DNA from 2 places in the Comamonas sp. 23 genome. Region 1 is predicted to be linked to the other one. Evidence: riboswitches for the same ligand, from Rfam matches in the RefSeq annotation. Region 1 holds a riboswitch; the other holds the start of a gene.

What was found. Region 1 has a riboswitch for manganese ahead of mntP (manganese efflux pump MntP). Riboswitches for the same ligand answer to the same signal wherever they lie in the genome.
Region 2: another riboswitch for manganese. It lies ahead of ACPEE1_RS22415 (TMEM165/GDT1 family protein); the one in region 1 lies ahead of mntP (manganese efflux pump MntP).

Annotation. Positions count from the first base shown of each region.
Region 1 covers NZ_CP187127.1:3,501,616-3,511,456, forward strand. Annotated here, with positions in the region: gene ACPEE1_RS15910 (DUF808 domain-containing protein) at 184-1,179, opposite strand; gene mntP (manganese efflux pump MntP) at 1,622-2,191, opposite strand; yybP-ykoY riboswitch at 2,211-2,374, opposite strand; gene ACPEE1_RS15920 (NCS1 family nucleobase:cation symporter-1) at 2,794-4,326, shown strand; gene ACPEE1_RS15925 (aspartate/glutamate racemase family protein) at 4,342-5,076, shown strand; gene ACPEE1_RS15930 (VWA domain-containing protein) at 5,158-6,279, opposite strand; gene ACPEE1_RS15935 (DUF5682 family protein) at 6,396-8,957, opposite strand; gene ACPEE1_RS15940 (ATP-binding protein) at 9,005-9,841, opposite strand, start outside.
Region 2 covers NZ_CP187127.1:4,959,314-4,969,154, forward strand. Annotated here, with positions in the region: gene metX (homoserine O-succinyltransferase MetX) at 1-932, opposite strand, end outside; gene ACPEE1_RS22405 (Lrp/AsnC ligand binding domain-containing protein) at 1,084-1,575, opposite strand; gene putA (trifunctional transcriptional regulator/proline dehydrogenase/L-glutamate gamma-semialdehyde dehydrogenase) at 1,680-5,543, shown strand; gene ACPEE1_RS22415 (TMEM165/GDT1 family protein) at 5,648-6,220, opposite strand; yybP-ykoY riboswitch at 6,317-6,430, opposite strand; gene ACPEE1_RS22420 (RNA recognition motif domain-containing protein) at 6,662-7,057, shown strand; gene ACPEE1_RS22425 (RNA recognition motif domain-containing protein) at 7,313-7,945, shown strand; gene ACPEE1_RS22430 (SDR family oxidoreductase) at 8,034-8,855, opposite strand; gene lptC (LPS export ABC transporter periplasmic protein LptC) at 8,863-9,462, opposite strand; gene ACPEE1_RS22440 (KdsC family phosphatase) at 9,459-9,841, opposite strand, start outside.

The sequences.
Region 1 (9,841 bases):
CAGAGCTGTTTCTGCTGTCCATGTCTGCATCTTCTGCTTAAGCGGGCTGCGCGGCCCTGACCCAGATCAACGAGACAAAACAAGCGATGAAAAAAGGCGGCCCGCTGTTGCGATGCCGCCTTCTGCCTCTTGCTGCGCCGCGCCCGAGGGACGCGGCCAGCAGCCATGCGCTGCTGCTTGCGATCAGTGCCCGCGCAGCTTGTGCCAGGCCTCCACCGCCAGCACCACCAGGCCACCAATGGCTGCGCCAACAGCCACATGCACCAGCGTTGGGGCCAGCAGTGCCACCACGCCACCCATCGGGGCTACGGTGCTCTCCAACCAATGCTCGATCGGGCCCATGCCATGCACCAGCAGGCTGCCACCCACCATGAACATCGCAGCCGTTCCGACAATCGACAGGCCACGCATCAGCCAGGGCGTAAACGCAATCAGGCCCCGGCCCAGGGCCTGGGCTGCGGCACTGGTCTTGCGCATCAGCCACATGCCCACATCGTCCATGCGCACAATGCCGGCGACCAGACCATAGACAAACACGGTGATCGCCAGCGCCACAGCGACCAACACCGCAAACTGCTCGGCAATCGGCTTGCTGGCAACAGTGCCCAGCGCAATCGCCATGATCTCGGCCGACAAGATGAAGTCGGTGCGCACCGCGCCGGCCACCTTGGCCTTTTCATAGGCCACCGGGTCCATGTTCTTCTCGTTGGCCGCTTTGACCGATGAAGGGGCTACGCCCATTTGAGCGGCCTGCGCCGACTCCTTGACGGCATCGTGGGTGTGCTGGGGCTTGTGGAACAGGCTCAGCACCTTCTCCACCCCTTCAAAACACAGAAAAGCGCCACCAATCATCAGCAGCGGTGTGATCAGCCAGGGCGCAAAGGCGCTGATCAACAGCGCGGCCGGCACCAGGATGGCCTTGTTCTTCAGCGAGCCCTTGGCCACGGCCCAGACCACCGGCAACTCCCGGTTGGCCTTGACCCCAGTCACCTGCTCGGCGTTCAGCGCCAGGTCGTCGCCCAGCACCCCCGCGGTCTTCTGCACCGCCACCTTGGTCTGCGTGGCCACATCGTCCAGGATGGCCGTGCTCTTGCCCGCAGCCGTCTTGGTCATCAGCGCCACATCGTCAAGCAAGGTCGCAATATCATCGAGCAACATCAACAAACCAGCACCAGCCATTACGCACTCCCAATCCAAATTCGGTGGCAAATCATAGCGATTTCGCGGTGCAATGCCGTGTCAGACCCTATAAAACGGTGATTTCTACGTTTTGTTGGAGCTTGTTCACAAAACTTTATGCAGGCCTTGTCAACAACTTCAGCGCGCGGCCCGTTGTACACCCATCTACACCAGAAAGGTGAAAGGACTGAAATGACTGAAGTGTTTGCTATTTGGCCTGAAGACGAACGTGACCGTAAGCGTGCTCCTGCCCGCTTCTGATACCAGCGCAGCCTGCAAGCGGTTGAGCCAGAACTAAAAACCCGGCACCCGCAGCAATTGCAAGCCCACTGATCTCTCTCACTTAAGCCCCGCTCTGCGGGGCTTTGTTTTGCCTGTAGCAACGCTCCTACAGCGCAAAACGCAGCCAAGCCCTCTGCCACGCCAGCGGAGGGCTTTGATTTTATACGGCCACCATGTGCTCGTACAGAATCAGCGAGCCAATGGCAATCAGCACGACACCACCCACCGCTTCTGCCCAGCGGCCCGTGATATTGCCCAGAATGCGGCCGACCATCACGCCCAGGGTCACCATCGCAAAGGTGGCAAAACCAATGCTGAGCGCAACGACGGTGATGTTCACATCCAGAAAGGCCAGGCCCACGCCTACCGCCATCGCGTCAATACTGGTGGCAAAGCCCGTGGCGACCAGCAGCCAGAAGCCATGGCGCGCGGGCCGGCTCATCTCGGGCTCATCGGCACTTTGGAAGGCACCCAGCACCATGCGGCCGCCCAGCACCAAGAGCAGCACAAAGGCAATCCAGTGGTCCCAGGCCTTCACATAATCGGCCGCGGCATAGCCCAGCGCCCAGCCCACCAGCGGCGTGATGGCTTCGATGACACCAAAGATCAGGCCGGTGCGCAGCGCCTCGGACCAACGGGGTTTGACAAGGGCAGAGCCTTTGCCAATCGCGGCAGCAAAGGCATCGGTGGACATGGCAAGCGCCAACAGGGAAATGGAAGCAGCGTTCATCGGAGGTTCTTCTAGGACAGTCGGGCATGAGCACAACGGCACGCCACCACTGCCCGACCGAGGTCGTGCTGGCATGCCGATGGTCTCGCCAACCGAAGAACGGATGTCTGCGCCACAGCATGCGAAATGCCGAGTATGTTGACGCAGACGCTTCCAGCGCGGAAGCAGGCTACTCCCCAAGGGAAGCCGCAGTCTAAACGCTGCGCAGCGCTTAGGAGCACATGGCCCCAACCGCGCCAAGTTCTTTAGGAATGGATCGTATTTCCGTCTTGCTGTTGCGGCCTGGACCCAGCAAAACGCCAACCGCTACAAGCCGAAACATGAGCAAGCTCATGTATTGCAGCTCTCCCTTGGCACCCTCTGACAGAGGCAGCCAAGGCGTCTCCCAAGTAACAGCGTGGCACTTCACCCAGGGTTGCCCCTAGTTCATTTTCAGGTGTTTTGTATACACTTAATGTATGCATATGTGCACACAACGCATAGCCATTGAGGCCTGTCTTGTGCTGCACATGCCATGCATGGACCCGCGCACATGACGAGACAAACCCGGCCGCCAGGCCGCAAATAAGGCGCAGCTGGATGCGCCCGATCCAAGGATGTCAATGACCGATCTTGCAGCAGACCAGAACGCAGGCTTTGCCTTCAACCCCGCACAGCAGCGCCCCGCAGCGGCCGGTGCATTGCCCGCCGGCGTATGCCCATCGCTCTACAACAAAGACCTCGCGCCCACCAAGAAAGACAGCCGCTCCTGGGGTGCCTACAGCCTGTTCACGCTCTGGGCCAATGATGTGCACAGCCTGGGCAACTACGCCTTTGCCATCGGCCTGTTTGCGCTGGGCCTGGGTGGCTGGCAGATTCTGACGGCGCTGATGATGGGCGCTGCCTTGCTGTTTGTGCTGCTGACCTTGTCGGGCTTCATGGGCCCCAAGACGGGCGTGCCTTTTCCGGTGATGAGCCGCATCAGCTTTGGCACCCGGGGTGCGCAGATCCCGGCCTTGATCCGGGGCGGTGTCGCGATTGCCTGGTTCGGCATCCAGACCTACCTGGCCTCCAAGGTGCTCGATGTGCTGTTGATCACCCTCTTCCCCAGCCTGCAGTCGCTGCTGGCGCACCAGGTGCTGGGCCTGCCGGTGCTCGGCTGGATCAGCTTTAGCCTGCTGTGGCTGGTGCAGACGATGATTGCCTGCTGGGGCATGGAGAGCATCCGCAAGTACGAGGCCTTTGCCGGCCCGGTGATTCTGGTGACCTTTATCGCGCTGGCCGGCTGGGTGCTGTACAGCTCGGGCGGCAAGATCCAGTGGACGGCGCCCAAGCCCAGCACCGGTGCGGCGATGTGGGTGCAGATCATGGGCGCAGCCTCGCTGTGGGTCGCCATCTATGGCACCTTTGTGCTCAATTTCTGTGACTTCACCCGGGGCGCCACCTCACGCAGCGCCGTGGTCAAGGGTAACTTCTGGGGCATCCCCATCAACATGCTGATCTTCGGCCTGATCGTCGTCGTGCTGACCGGCGGCCAGTTGGCGATTGACGGCACGCTGATCCTGAGCCCCACCGACATCGTCGAGAAGATCCCCAACAAGCCCTTGCTGGTGCTCGCCAGCCTGTCGCTGCTGATCCTGACCATCGCCGTCAACCTGATGGCCAACTTTGTCGCACCCGCTCTGGCCCTGGCCAACCTGCTGCCGCGCCAGCTCAACTTCCGCCGCGCGGCCCTCGTCAGCGCCATCCTCGGCTTTGTGATCCTGCCCTGGAACCTCTACGACTCACCGCTGGTGATCCTGTATTTCCTGGGCGGTCTGGGCTCGTTCCTCGGCCCACTGTTTGGCATCGTGATGGCCGACTACTGGCTGATCCGCAAGCAGCGCGTGCATGTGCCGGCGCTCTACAGCGATGACCGCAACGGCCCTTACCATTACGAAAACGGCGTCAACCGCCGCGCCATCCAGGCCCTGGTGCCCTCGGCGCTGATTGCGCTGCTGTTCGCCTTTTTGCCGGCGCTCGAGTCGGTGTCGCATTTCTCCTGGTTTATTGCGGCCGGGCTCGGCGGCCTGTTTTACTGGCTGCTGACCCCCAAGGGCCAGCACTATGAAGACCAGGACGGCGAGGCCATTGCCGTGAACCATGCCCAACATTGAGACGGAGTTTTTTGCATGCGCATTCTGATCGTGAACGTCAACACCACCGAGAGCATGACCGAGGCCATCGGCGCCCAGGCGCGCCGGGCGGCCGCACCGGGCACCGAGATCGTCGCCCTCACCCCGCGCTTTGGCGCAGAATCGGTGGAAGGCAATTTTGAGAGCTACCTCTGCGCCGTTGGCGTGATGGATGCGGTGATGCGCTATGACCAGCCCTTTGATGCCGTCATCCAGGCCGGCTACGGCGAGCATGGCCGCGAAGGCCTGCAAGAGCTGCTGGAAGTGCCCGTCGTCGACATCACCGAGGCGGCGGCATCGACTGCCATGTTCCTGGGCCACAAATACGCCGTGGTCACTACGCTGGACCGCGCTGTGCCCTTGATCGAAGACCGGCTCAAGCTGGCCGGGCTGGATGCGCGCTGCGCCTCGGTGCGCGCCAGCGGCATGGCCGTGCTGGAGCTCGAGAGCCAGCCCGAGCGCGCGGTCGACGCTATCGTGCAGCAGGCGGCCAAGGCCGTTGAAGAAGACCATGCCGAGGTCATCTGCCTGGGCTGCGGCGGCATGGCCGAGCTCGAAGACAAGGTGCGCAGCCGCACCGGCGTGCCCGTGGTCGATGGCGTGGCTGCCGCGGTGACGATCGCCGAATCGCTGGTGCGCCTGGGCCTCAAGACCTCCAAGGTGCGCACCTATGCGCCGCCGCGCGCCAAGCGGATTACCGGCTTTCCGCTGCCCGATTCGCTGGGCCGCTAACCGGACTTCTACCCCACTCTGCTTACTCCAACCGCCCTGCACCGCAGGGCTTTTTTCTGGCTGGATGGCTGCCTGGCAGCCTCATTGGCTGGTCTTGAAGCCCTGGGTTGCCGCCCAGGCCGCGACGTCATCGCGGCGGATCGCAGCGGCCATCAGCTGCGGGAAAGCATCCGGGGTGCAGGCAAAGGACGGCACCCCAAAGGCGGCCAGCTTGGCGGCCAGCGCCGCATCGTAGGCGGGCGCGCCCTCGTCGCTCAGCGCCAGCAAGGTGATGAACTGCACGCCCGACTCCACCAGCTCATTGGCGCGGCGCAGCAGGCCGGATTCCACGCCCCCCTCGTACAGGTCCGAGATCAGCACCAGGATGGTGTTGCGCGGCTCGCTGATCAGGCTTTGGCAGTAGCCCACCGCACCATTGATATCGGTGCCGCCGCCCAGCTGCACGCCAAACAGCACATCGACCGGGTCGTCGAGCTTGTCGGTCAGGTCCACCACGGCCGTGTCAAACACCACCAGCTTGGTGGCGACGGCAGGCAGGCTGGCCATCACCGCACCAAAGATGCTGGAGTAGACGACCGAGTTGGCCATGGAGCCGCTTTGGTCGATGCACAGAATCACCTCGCGCTGCGGGCGGCGCGCCTTGCGGCCGTAGCCGATCAAGGTCTCGGGAACGATGGTTTGGTACTCGGGCTGCCAGTGGCGCAGGTTGGCGCGTATCGTGCGGTTCCAGTCGATCTCGGCATGGCGCGGGCGGCGGTTGCGCTGGCTGCGGTCCAGCGCGCCGGCCACGGCACTGCGCATCGGCTCTTCGAGCTTTTTCATCAGCTCGTCCACCACCTTGCGCACCACCAGGCGCGCGGTGGCCTTGGTGTTTTGCGGGATGACCGAGCCGAGCGAAATCAGGTTGGCCACCAGGTGCACATCGGGCTGCACGTTCTCCAGCATCTCGGGCTGCAGCAGCAACTCGCGCAGCTGCAGGCGCTCCATCGCGTCGCGCTGCATCACCTGCACCACCTGGCTGGGGAAGTACTTGCGGATATCACCGAGCCAGCGCGACACCGAGGGCGACGAATTGCCCCGGCCGCCCTTGCGCGAACCGAGCTGGCTGTCGCCTTCGTAGAGCGCGGCCAGCGCCTGGTCCATCTCCTGCAGGCGTCCTCCCACGGTACCGCAGCTGGCATCGGCCGGGCTGCCCAGCACCATGCGCCAGCGCTGCAAGCGGGTGGTGGGCTGCAGCGCCTCTGCCTCATCAGGCGGCAGGGTTTGTGCATCGTCTTGCGCCAGGCCTGGCGCGGGATGGGCGGCATGGGTCATCGTCATCACTCCAGGGCTTGGTTAGCAGGCGTGGCGGCAGGCGGAATCTGCGCCAGCAACTCGGGCGGCAGCTCCAGCCCCAGCAGGGTGTTGAGCAGCGGCAGCGCCAGCACAGCGCGCGCCTCGTCCCAGGGGGCATCCTCATCGCCCGCCGCCAAGGCGGCAGCAGGCACGGCAGCACCAGCCACCGGCGCGCGCCGGGCCTTGTCGCCCAGGCTCTGGCGCTCATGCTTGCTGAAGTTGGCAAAACTGCGCCGCACCAGCGGCAAGATCTGCGCAAACTGCACCTCACCTAACCCCGCTAGCCAGGCATCGACGGCACCCCAGATGGCCTCGTCGTGCAGCAGCACCAGCGCCTGCTGGTTCAAAAAGCCATCCAGCCAGGCAGCAACATCGAGCGGCGCAGCACCCAAGGACAGGTTGCGGTTGAACTGCAGCACCACCTCGGCGCTGTCCAGCAGATGCTCATCGAGCAACAATCGGCAGGCCATGCCGCGCAGCAAGGCCGCAGCGGCGTCGCCCATCGCCAGGCTGCGCAGCGCAGCGCGCCAGGCGTCGACAGCGGCCTGGGCTTGCGCATCATTGCCGCGCAGGCGCAGCGCCTCATGCGCGGCCAACACCTTGCCCTTCATCGCAGCGGCCGCGTCTTCGTCCATCGCCATGCAGGCCACTGGCAGGCCAATGGCGGCGCGCAGCACGAGCGAATCAATGACCGTGGCCAGCAAGGCGGTATCGGTCTGGCGCACGCTGCCATAGCGGTACACATTGGCCAGCGGCGGCAGCGCCTGCAGCAGCTGGCCCACATCGCCGGTGGTGGCCGCGCGCTCGGCCAGGGTGGCAATCAGCGACTCGACCAGCTGCGGCAAGTTCGCCAGCAGCGCGTCGTCAATCGCCTGCGCAATCTCGGGCAAGGGCGTATCGGGCGAGAGGCTGGCGCGCAGCCGCGCGGTGGCGGCCTGCGCCACGGTGGCGCCATGCACGCTGGCCTCGATGATGCGCACGGCCAGCTCGGGCTCCCACTGCATCTGCCAGCTCTCGCGGAAGGTGCCGCGGTTGCGCTGCGCATCGGCCGCGCGCGTGCCCCAGCCAATGCCCAACAAGCGCAGGCGGTGCAGAAAATGGCTGCGCGCCAGGTCGGTCTCCTTGCGCAGATCCAAGGCCAGCAGCTTGCTCGCCGCTTCGGGCTTCATGCGCAGCGATTTTTGCTGCTGCTCAATATCGCGCTGCAGCGGCACCTGCGGCACATCGGCGGGCACGCTGCCCAGCACATGGCCGACGGTGAGCTCGTCATCGATCAAGGTCAGCGGCGCGGTCTCGCCCATGCAGACCACGGTGACGATGGCCTCGTTGATCTCCTGCAGCCCCGGTATCGGCTGGCCACGCATGGCAGCCAGCCCTTCGGCCAAACGCGTGGCTTCGATGATGTGGGCGCTAGAGCAGTCCAGGTCCTTGTCGCGCAGCAGGCGTGCCACGCGGGTGAGCCAGCCTGCGGTGCGCAAGGTGGCGGCATCGCGGGCGCTGCGTGCAGGCATCGAATGGCCTTGCGCCGCCTGCTGTGCCCAGGCCGCATCCGCCCGGTAGCACTGCCACAGATGCTCGTACCAGCCCGGTGACGTGACGCCCGCTCCATAGCCGCTGCGGCTGGCCAGGTTGCGGTAGGTCCAGGGCGCCCAGGTCGCCAGCACCTTGGCCTTGGGCAAACCCTTGAGCACGGCGCTGTCGGCCTTGGCGGTGGTGCTTTGCTGCAGTGCCGGCACATGCCATGCGCCGCAGACCACCGCAATGCGCTGGTAGCCGGCTTTCACCGCCTCACGGATGCACTGGCGCATATGCGCCTCCCGCTGGGCCTCGCGCAGCGCGTAGTGCGGGCCACGCCAGGCCTCGCCGTCGTCGCCCAGCTCGCTGCGCACCGCCGTCATCGCCTCGTTGATGCTGGTAAACAGCGCTTCGTTGTCGCCGCGCTCTTCCACCAGGCGGTTCCACCAGCTCTCGCCATCCTCAAAGCCGGCCGCATGGGCCAGCCAGTCGAGCGGGTCGCGCACCGGCGCTTGCTGACTGGCGGTGGTATCTGTTGCATCGCTGTCCACATCCGTCACCGGGGCCGTGTCGGCACTGGCCTCAGCGGCATCGCCTGGCGCCTCGTCCACTGCTTGCACCGGATCGTCCTCGCCCTCTTCCCCATCCACATCCTGCGCGGGCTCCGGCTTTTTCAACGCCTGGCGCCGCGCCCAGTCCTGGGCCATCGCATGGGTTTGGGGCAGGTCAATAAAGCGCGTGGTCACCCCTTGCTCGCTCGCCCATTGCAGCGCCTGCCACTCGGGCGAGAACTCGGCAAAGGGGTAAAACGCGGCCTGGCTGGGCTCGTCTTGCATGTACACCAGCATGGCGACAGGCGGGCGCAGCTCGGCACTGCGCAGCATCGGCAGCAGCGCCTCGCCCTCGGGCGGGCCTTCCACCAGCAGGCAGTCGGGCTGCAGTTGCGCCAGCGCATGCACCAGGCTGCGCGCACAGCCTGGGCCGTGGTGGCGAATGCCAAAGAAATGGACGTTGTCAGCAGAAGTGGCCATGGGCTCGGTCAGCGTTGTCGGGGCAGAAGAAAAACGGCGCCAGCGGCTTAGATTTGCTCGCGGCAGGCGCGGTACAGGTCTTTCCACTCGGAACGTTCTTTGACGACGGTCTCCAGGTATTCCTTCCAGACCACGCTGTCCTGCACCGGGTCCTTGATGACGGCGCCCAAGAGGCCCGAGGCGACATCGTGCGCACGCAGCACGCCATCGCCGAAATGGCCGGCCAGCGCCATGCCGCTGTTGATCACCGAGATCGCTTCGGCGGTCGACAAGGTGGAACTGGGCGACTTGATGCGCACGGTCTTGCCGTCTTCGGTCTGGCCATTGCGCAGCTCGCGGAAGATCTGCACCACGCGGCGCACCTCTTCGAGCGCGGGGGCTTCAGCGGGCAGCTGCAGCGCGCGGCTTTGCTCGCCCACGCGCTTGGTGACGATCTTCACTTCCTCATCCTGCGAGGCAGGCACGGGCAGCACGACCGTGTTGAAGCGGCGCTTCAAGGCGCTGGAGAGCTCGTTGACGCCCTTGTCGCGGTTGTTGGCCGTGGCGATCACCGAGAAGCCGGCGACGGCCTGGAACTCGGACGAGAGCTCGGGCACCGGCAAGGTCTTTTCGGACAGCACGGTGATCAAGGTGTCCTGCACATCGGCGGGGATGCGGGTCAGCTCTTCGATGCGGGCGATCTTGCCCAGCTTCATCGCATGCACCAGCGGGCTGGGGACCAGCGCCTTTTCCGAGGGGCCATGGGCCAGCAGCTGCGCATAGTTCCAGCCGTAGCGCAGTTGCTCTTCGCTGGTGCCGGCCGTGCCCTGGATCAGCATGGTCGAGTCGCCACTCACGGCCGCTGCCAGGTGCTCGGACACCCAGGACTTGGCCGTGCCGGGCAC
Region 2 (9,841 bases), 1.5 Mb from region 1:
CGGGCCTTGGCGCCGGCCAGCGCCTGGGTCAGGTCGCCGCCAAAAGGCTTGGCCGGGTCAAAGTAGTCGAGCGCACGGGTGATCAGCAAATAGGTATTGGCGTCGAAGTAGTCGCTGAACTTGTCGCCCTGGTAGCGCAGATAGCTCTCGATCTGGAACTCCACATCCTGGGTGCTGTATTTGAGGTCCATGCCTTCGCGCAGCTGGCGGCCGAACTTCTGGTTCATCACATCGTCGCTCAGGTAGGTGATGTGGCCGATCATGCGGGCAATGCGCAGGCCGCGCTTGGGGATCACGCCGTGGCGGTAGAAGTGGCCGCCGTGGAAGTCCGGGTCGGTCACGATGGCGCGGCGGGCCACCTCGTTGAACGCAATGTTCTCGGCCGACAGACAGGGCGCGCTGGCCACCACCACCGCATGGCGCATGCGGTCGGGGTACTGCAAGGTCCAGGACAGTGCCTGCATGCCGCCCAGGCTGCCGCCCAGCACGGCGGCCAGTTGCGTGATGCCCAGGCGGTCGAGCAGCAGCGCCTGGGCATTGACCCAGTCCTCCACCGTCACCACCGGGAAATCGGCGCCATAGACCTGGTCCGTGTCCTTGTCTGCATCCGGATTGCGGTGCATGGGCCCAGTGGAGCCAAAGCAGGAGCCCAGGTTGTTGACGCCGATGACAAAGAACTGATTGGTATCGACCGGCTTGCCCGGGCCGATCATGTTGTCCCACCAGCCCTCGCTCTTGGGCTGGCCCTCGTAGTAGCCGGCCACATGGTGCGAGGCGTTGAGCGCATGGCACACCAGGATGGCGTTGGAGCGGTCGGCATTGAGCTGGCCGTAGGTCTCGTAGGCCAGGTGGTAGTCGCGGATGGAGGCGCCACTTTGGAGCGGGAGCGCCTCCGGGAAATGCATTGATTGGGGTGTCGCAACGAATGACATAAAAAACCCGGCAACGCTAAAAACGAGGCCGGGTCGATGGAATGCAGTCGCCTACCGAGTCTTTAGCTGGATTTATAAAGCGCCCGCAAGCTGAAGCAAATCGGCGCCGTGAAATCTCAGTGTACTGCAAATCGGCCGCGCATGGGCTGCATCAACTGCCGCCCAGGTAGAGCCGGTTGGAGCTTTTGACCTCTTCCATCACCGCGTAGGTGCGGGTCTCGCGCACGCCGGGCAGCTGCCACAAAACCTCGCCGGCAAAGTGGCGGTAGTGGTTCATGTCGGCCACGCGGATCTTGACCAGGTAGTCAAAGCCGCCAGCCACCATATGGCACTCCATGATCTCGGGCCGCACCTGCACCGCCGCCTTGAACTCGTCAAACACATTGGGGGTCGTGCGGTCGAGCAGCACCTCGATGAAGACCAGCATCGCCGCGCCCAGCTTTTGCGGGTTCAAGCGCGCCTCGTAGCCGGTGATATAGCCTTCCTTGGTCAGGCGCTGCACGCGGGCCAGCACCGCCGTGGCCGACAGCGACACCGCCTCGGCCAGCTTCAGGTTGGAGATGCGGCCGTCGCGCTGCAGCACAGCCAGAATACGCAGATCGATGCGGTCCAGGTCCTCCGGTGGGTCGATGATGGCGGTCATGGGCTGAATTTTTCACTAAGAATGGGCCACATTATGGAGAGAAATTCAAACCATAAACGATCACACTGGCGGCATTCACTATCTACTTGCTAACCGAGCCCGCCATGACTGCCAACGCCGTTGTTGACAACCAGCCCTCCACCACCTCGCCCATGTCGGCCGCAGACAACAGCCCATCTGGCGCAAGCGCTCCTGTTTTTAATGAGCTGGTGTCGGCACTGCAGCCCGCCACGGCGCTGCGCGCGGCCATCACCGCCGCCTACCGCAAGCCCGAGCCCGAGGCCCTGCAAGCGCTGCTGCCCCAGGCCACGCCGCCCGCCGCCATCGCCCAGGCGGGCGACGCGCTGGCGCTGCAGCTGGCCCGCAGCCTGCGCGAGCGCAAGGCCGACAGCGGCCGCTCCGGCCTGGTGCAAGGCCTGCTGCAGGAGTTTGCGCTGTCGTCGCAAGAAGGCATTGCGCTGATGTGCCTGGCCGAGGCGCTGCTGCGCATCCCGGACACGGCCACCCGCGATGTGCTGATCCGCGACAAGATCGCCCACGGCCAGTGGAAGGCCCATGTGGGCAAGAGCCCGTCGATGTTCGTCAACGCCGCCGCCTGGGGCCTGGTGCTGACCGGCAAGCTGGTCGCCACGCACAGCGAAGGCTCGCTGGGCCAGTCGCTTACCCGCCTCATTGGCCGGGGCGGCGAGCCGCTGATCCGCAAGGGCGTGGACATGGCCATGCGCATGATGGGCGAGCAGTTCGTCACCGGCGAGACGATTGGCGAGGCGCTGAAGAACGCCGAGCGCCTGGAGGCCAAGGGCTTCCGCTACTCCTACGACATGCTGGGCGAAGCGGCGATGACCAGCGATGACGCCAAGCGCTACCTGCGCGACTATGAAAACGCCATCCATGCGATCGGCAAGGCCAGCCATGGCCGGGGCGTCTACGAAGGCCCGGGCATCTCGATCAAGCTGTCGGCGCTGCACCCGCGCTACAGCCGCGCCCAGTACGACCGCGTGATGGCCGAGCTCTACCCGGTGGTGCTGCAGCTGGCCGTGCTGGCCAAGGGCTACAACATCGGCCTCAATATCGATGCCGAAGAAGCCGACCGCCTGGAGCTGTCGCTGGACATGCTGGAAAAGCTCTGCTTTGCGCCCGAGCTGGCCGGCTTTGCCGGCATCGGCTTTGTCGTGCAGGCCTACCAAAAGCGCTGCCCCTATGTGCTGGACTTCATCATCGACCTGGCCCGCCGCAGCCAGCACCGGCTGATGGTGCGCCTGGTCAAGGGCGCCTACTGGGACAGCGAGATCAAGCGCGCCCAGATCGACGGCCTGGAAGGCTACCCGGTCTACACCCGCAAGGCCTATACCGATGTGTCCTACCTGGCCTGCGCGCGCCAGCTGCTGGCCGCACCCGATGCGGTCTACCCCCAGTTCGCCACGCACAACGCCCACACCTTGGCCACCATCTACCATCTGGCCGACCCGGCCCGCTACCAGCCCGGGCAGTACGAGTTCCAGTGCCTGCACGGCATGGGCGAGCCGCTGTACGAGCAAGTCGTGGGCCGCAACGCCAGCGAGAACCTGGGCCGCCCCTGCCGCATCTATGCGCCGGTAGGCACGCATGAAACCCTGCTGGCCTACCTGGTGCGCCGCCTGCTGGAGAACGGCGCCAACACCAGCTTTGTGAACCGCATCGCCGACCAGGACATCCCCCTGGCCAAGCTGGTGGAAAACCCCGTGACCACCGCCCAGCAGTGGGCGCAGAGCGAAGGCCAGTTGGGCCTGCCCAACCCGCACATTGCCCAGCCGCGCGCGCTGTATGGCGCAAGCCGCAGCAATTCGGCAGGGCTCGACCTGTCCAACGACGACCGCCTGCGCGCGCTGCAGAACGACCTGCAGGCCAGCGCCCAGATGGCCTGGCATGCCCAGCCGATGCTGGCCGATGGCGCGCCCGCATCCACCCAGGCCAGCGAGCCGGTGCTGAACCCGGCTGACCACGGCGACCAGGTCGGCAGCGTCACGCAGGCGTCGACCGAGCAGGTGGAATTTGCGCTGGCCGCCGCCCAGGCCGCCGCCGCCCGCTGGCAGGCCACCGCGCCCGCCCAGCGTGCTGACTGCCTGGCCAAAGCTGGTGATCTGCTCGAAGCACATATGCCCACCTTGATGGGCGTGCTGGTGCGCGAGGCCGGCAAGACCTGCTCCAACGCGATTGCCGAAGTGCGTGAGGCCGTGGACTTTCTGCGCTTTTACGCCGCCCAGGTGCGCAGCTGGGGCCAGGCGGATTACCAGGCGCTGGGCCCGGTGGTCTGCATCAGCCCCTGGAACTTCCCGCTGGCCATCTTCAGCGGCCAGATTGCCGCCGCGCTGGCTGCCGGCAACACCGTGCTGGCCAAGCCGGCCGAGCAGACCCCGCTGATCGCGGCTGCCGCCGTGCAGGCGCTGTGGCAGGCCGGCGTGCCGCGCGATGTGCTGCAGCTGCTGCCGGGCACCGGCGAGACCGTGGGCGCCCGCCTGGTGGGCGACCACCGCGTGCAGGCCGTCATGTTCACCGGCTCGACCGAAGTGGCCCGCATTCTGCAAAAGACGCTGGCCCAGCGCCTCGACGCCCAAGGCCAGCCCGTCACCCTGGTGGCCGAGACCGGCGGCCAGAACGCGATGATCGTGGACTCGTCCGCGCTGGCCGAGCAGGTCGTGGTCGATGTGCTGTCCTCGGCCTTTGACTCGGCCGGCCAGCGCTGCTCGGCGCTGCGCGTGCTGTGCGTACAGGAAGAAGCGGCCGACCGCCTGCTGCACATGCTGCGCGGCGCGATGCAGGAGCTCCAGCTGGGCAACCCCTGCCAGCTCAAGACCGATGTCGGCCCCGTCATCGACGCCGAGGCCAAGGGCGTCATCGACCAGCACATTGCCCGCATGCAGGCCGCTGGCCACCAGGTCTGGCAAAACAGTGGCGCCAGCGCGCAAGGCACCTTTGTGCCGCCCACGGTGATCGCCATCGGCCAGCTCTCCGAGCTCAAGCGCGAAGTCTTCGGCCCGGTGCTGCATGTGCTGCGCTACCGCCGCGAGAACCTGCCCCAGCTGCTGGCCGACATCAATGCCACCGGCTATGCGCTCACCCTGGGCCTGCACACCCGCATTGACGAGACCATTGCCCAGGTGGTCAACGCTGCGCATGCCGGCAATATCTATGTGAACCGCAATATCGTCGGTGCCGTCGTCGGTGTGCAGCCCTTTGGCGGCGAAGGCCTGTCGGGCACGGGCCCCAAGGCCGGCGGCCCGCTGTACATGCTGCGCCTGCTCAGCCGCATGCCGGCCACGGCCACCGTGGATGCGCTCGCCCACCTACCGCGCATGGCCGGTAGCGAGGCCCCGGCCGCCAACACCGGCCAGCGCGGTAATGCCCATGGCCTGGAACAGGCCGATGCCGCCCCCGCCGCTGGGCTGGAGGCGCTGCAAAGCTGGGCCAGCCAGCAAGGCCAGGGCGATCTGGCAGCGCTGTGCCAGCGCTATGCCGCCCATACCGGCAACGGCTTTGCGGCTGAGCTGCCCGGCCCCACCGGTGAGCGCAATCTGTATGTGCTGAGCGGCCGTGCGCGCGTGGGCTGCGTGGCCAGCACCAGCAGCCTGCTGCTGGCCCAGCTCGCCGCCGTGCTCGCCGCGGGCTCCACCGCCGTGTGGCCCGCAGGCAGCAGCCAAGCCAGCCTGCTGGCCCAATTGCCCGCCTCGGTGCGTGCCTCGGTGCAGCTGTCTGCGCACAGCGAGCAGGCCTTTGTGCAGTCCGAGGCCTTTGATGCGCTGATCGTTGATGCCGCCAGCGGCTGGCTGCCCACGGCCAGCACCTTGGCGGGCCGCGCCGGCGCCATCGTGCCGATCACCGCCCAGGCTGCCGACGGCAGCGTGCCGCTGTTCCGCCTGCTGGCCGAGCATGCCATCAGCATCAACACGGCTGCGGCTGGCGGCAATGCCAGCCTGATGACCTTGGACTAACGCTGAGGCTCGGGGCGCCGCCCCATGGAAAAAGGGCTGGAGATCGCAAGATCCCAGCCCTTTGAGTTGGTGCGTTGCTAGTGTTGCTAGCGCAGCCAGCGCTATCAGTCCATCGTCGTGAACAGCGCGGCCACACCCAGCACCAGGAAGATCACCGCGCAGACGCGGTGGATCCAGCGGATCGGCAGCCTCTTGGTGATCTTGTCGCCAAACCAGACCACCGGCGCATTGGCCAGCATCATGCCGATCGTGGTGCCTGCGACCACCCAGTAATAAGAAGCGGGGTACTTGGCGGCCAGGCCCACGGTGGCCAGCTGGGTCTTGTCGCCCATCTCGGCCAGGAAGAACAGCAGCACGGTGGTGCCGAACACACCCCAGCGGCCGCTGCTCTTGCCCGCTTCGTCCTCGTCGATCTTGTCGGGGATCAGCATCCAGCCGGCCATCAGGATAAAGGACACGCCCAGAATCCAGCGCAGCACATCGGGGCCCAGCATCGTGGTGATCCAGGCGCCAACGGCACCGGCCAGCGCATGGTTGACCAGGGTCGAGACGAAGATGCCCAGCGCAATGGGCCAGGGTTTGCGGTATTTGGCAGCGAGGACGAGGGACAGCAACTGCGTCTTGTCGCCCATTTCGGCAAGGGCGACGACGGCGGTCGAGAGGAGAAAGGCTTCCATGGAGTGGGGATCGTTATTGCAGCCGGATATCGCAAGACAGCATTGACCGCATCGCGACTCCGGCATGGGATCGCAACGTGGTCAATGGTCTCGCCCAGCATCCTCATCACCAGATGCCGTGTACGCCATAGGCCGCGAAGGCCCAAGTTTGTTGACGCACACTCTGCGGCGCATTGCGCGCCCAGCAGGCTACTCCCCAAAGACTGGCGCATCATACGCCCAAAAGCGATGTTGCGCCGCAACACCCACGCCCTCCAGGGAAAATACCAAGGGCTGGTTGCAGCAACTGTCAACACAGCGTAAGGCGATTCACCCATAATGGTGAAGCTCAATGTGCCCCCGGGTACACTAGAGCGCGCGGTGATCCGTCTTGGAAGTTGTCACAGGTTTGTTGATTGCATCAGGCTCCATCGCTTTTTTTACTTTTTTCGGAGTCCTCAAATGGGCAACAAACTTTACGTGGGCAACCTGCCTTACTCTTTCCGTGACAGCGATCTGGAAAGCACTTTCAGCCAATTCGGTACCGTCTCCAGCGCCAAGGTCATGATGGAACGTGACACCGGCCGTTCCAAGGGCTTCGGCTTTGTGGAAATGGGTTCGGACGCTGAAGCACAAGCTGCTATCGAAGGCGTGAACGGCCAAGGCTTTGGCGGTCGTAACCTGGTCGTGAACGAAGCACGTCCAATGGAAGCCCGTCCTCCACGCAGCGGCGGCTTCGGCGGCGGTGGTGGTGGTGGCCGTGGTTTCGGCGGTGGTGACCGTGGCGGCTTCGGCGGCGGCGATCGCGGTGGCTTCGGCGGCGGTGGCCGTGGCGGCTACGGTGGCGGCAGCTACTAAGCACATCACATCCAAAACCTCTTAGAGGTTTTGACAGTGAGATGACGGGTTTTCCCGGAAAAAAGGCCTCTTTGAGGCCTTTTTTGCATCTGGTTGCAGCTTCTGCGCCACAACAGAGGGGCACAACTATCCCATTCCCGGTTTTTATGCCAGAAAATAAAGGATGGAGCATTCCTCCATTGGGCTACTGCGATAGATGACCGGTGTTCTACAGGGCGCGATCGCATTATTTAAGAGTTATCAGGAGTCCCTCAAATGGGCAACAAGCTTTACGTCGGTAATTTGCCATACCAGGTTCGCGACAACGATCTGGAACAGGCCTTTGGTCAGTTTGGCAGCGTAACCAGCGCCAAGGTGATGATGGAACGCGACACCGGTCGCTCCAAAGGTTTTGGTTTTGTAGAAATGGGCAGCGATGAAGAAGCCCAAGCTGCGGTCAACGGTCTGAACGGTCAGCCCCTGGGCGGTCGCAATCTGGTCGTGAACGAAGCACGTCCCATGGAGCCCCGTCCTCCCCGCAGCGGCGGTGGTGGTTTTGGCGGCCCCCGTGGTGGTGGCTTTGGCGGCGGAGGCGGTAACCGTGGCGGCTTTGGCGGCGGCGGTGGTGGTGGCTACGGCGGCGGTGGTGGCGGCGGTGGTGGCGGCGGCTACGGCGGCGGTGGTGGTGGTGGATACGGCGGCGGCGGAGACCGTGGCGGCTACGGTGGTGGCGGCGGCGGTGGCTATGGCGACCGCGGTGGTCGCGATGGCGGCCGTGGCGGCAATGACCGCGGCTTTGGTGGTGGCGATCGTGGCGGTGAGCGCGATGGCGGCTTCCGCAGCCCCTACGGCAATGGTTCGCGCAACCGCGGCGGCAACCAAGGCTACGACAACAACGACGATTATTGATGCCTGCAGGCACCGCCCAGCGCTGTGCCGCACCGCAACGACAAAGCCCCGCCAGGGGCTTTTTTCATGCCTGGCTTAGGACCTGCTTTCAGTCTTGACCCGGTGGCGCCTCTTGCACCCGCTCGCGGTGGCGGTGCTTGCGCGGGCGGTTGGCCAGCGCGCGGTCATAGAGGGCATTGGGCAGGCAGCGCAACAGCCGCGCCACCCAGCCCATCTGCCAGGGGATCACGGCATAGCTGCGCGCCTTGGCAATCACTGCAAAGGCCTTGTCGGCAAAGGCCTCTGGCTGCATCAAGAAGGGCATGCCGTAGCGGTTGTGGCGGGTGAGCGGCGTGGCCACAAAGCCCGGGCAGATGGTGACCACCTGCACGCCGCTACGCTTAAGCTCCACCCGCAGGCTCTCGCAGTAGCTGATGACGGCGGCCTTGCTGGCGCAGTAGGCGCCGTGGCCGGGCAGGCCGCGTATGCCGGCCACGCTGGCAATGCCCACCAGCTTGCCGCTGCCGCGCGCCTGCATGGGGCGCACAAAGGCATGGAAGGTCGCGGCCATGCCGATCACATTGGTCGCATAGGTCTGGGCCATGACCTCCAGGTCCTCGCGCTCGGCCGTGTCGATGCCGTAGCTCACCCCGGCATTGGCCACCACCACATCGGGCAGGCCCTGCTGCTGCAGGCATTGCGTGCAGGCAGCAATGGTCTGGTCCTGGTCAGCCACGTCGGCGCCATAGACCGCGTAGCGGCTGGCATCCATCGCCTGCGCCTGGGCCCAGTCCGCAATCAGCGCGGTACGGCGGGCCACCAGCGCGAGGCGGTAGCCGGCCTGGTAGTAGCGCCAGGCCAGCGCCTGGCCGATGCCGCTGGAGGCGCCGGTGATCAGCACCAGCGGTGCATCGCTCAGGGGGGTGGACATGCGGCGCTCAGCGTGCGGGTTGCAGCACGCCCTTGACCCGGCCCTTGAGCTCTGCGACCTGGGTGATGTTGTTGAAGACCATCGAGTCGGCCGTGAACCGGTCCTGGCCCCGGATGATCTCGACGGGCTTGTTCGAGCTCACCCGCTCTTCGTTGACAAAGGCGTGCAGAAACTCGCCCCGGAACTCCATCTGCGGCGCGCCCGGCTTGTTGCTGCTGCGCACCACCTTGGCATTGCCAAACAGCTGCACTTCGGAGCCATCGGCATTGGACAAGGCGCGGTTGGCGGTGGCCACTGTCGTCGAGCCATCCTGGCGGATGGAACGCATCGTGGCCGTGTCGATCTCCAGCGTGTCGGTGTCCATGTAGTGGCGCATCTTGTTGCCCTGGATCTCGCTGGTCAGCACGCCGGTGCCGTCAAAGCTGCGCACCGAAAAATCGTTCATGTAGTAATCCACTTCGTGGCCGGCCACCGCTTGTTCGCGCACGCTCTGGGGCTTGGGGGCATTGCGCACCAGCCACCAGGTGCCCAGCGCCAGCAGGCCCATCAGGATCACCGGCAGGTAGATGGACGACAGGTCCATGAGGCGTCGCAGGCGAGATTTCATTGTCCGTACCGATCGAGCAGGTTGACATAGGCACCGCAGGCGGCCAGCACCGCGTCGCACAGCTCGCGCGCAGCACCTGCGCCGCCGTGGCGGGTGGTTACCCAGTGTGCCACGCCCAGCACTTCAGGGTGGGCATTGGCGGGCGCGCAGGCCAGCTGGCAGCGGCGCAGCACCGGCAGATCCGGCCAGTCATCGCCAATGGCTGCGGCCTGGTGCCAGTCCAGGCCCAGCGCCTCGAGCATGGCCTGGGCGGCAGGCAGCTTGTCCTCGGTGCCGTAGCGAACCTGCTCGATGCCCAGCGCCGCCAGGCGGTGGCGCAGCGGTGCCGAATCGCGCCCGGTGATGACGGCCGGCACAATGCCGGCCTCGCGCAGCATCT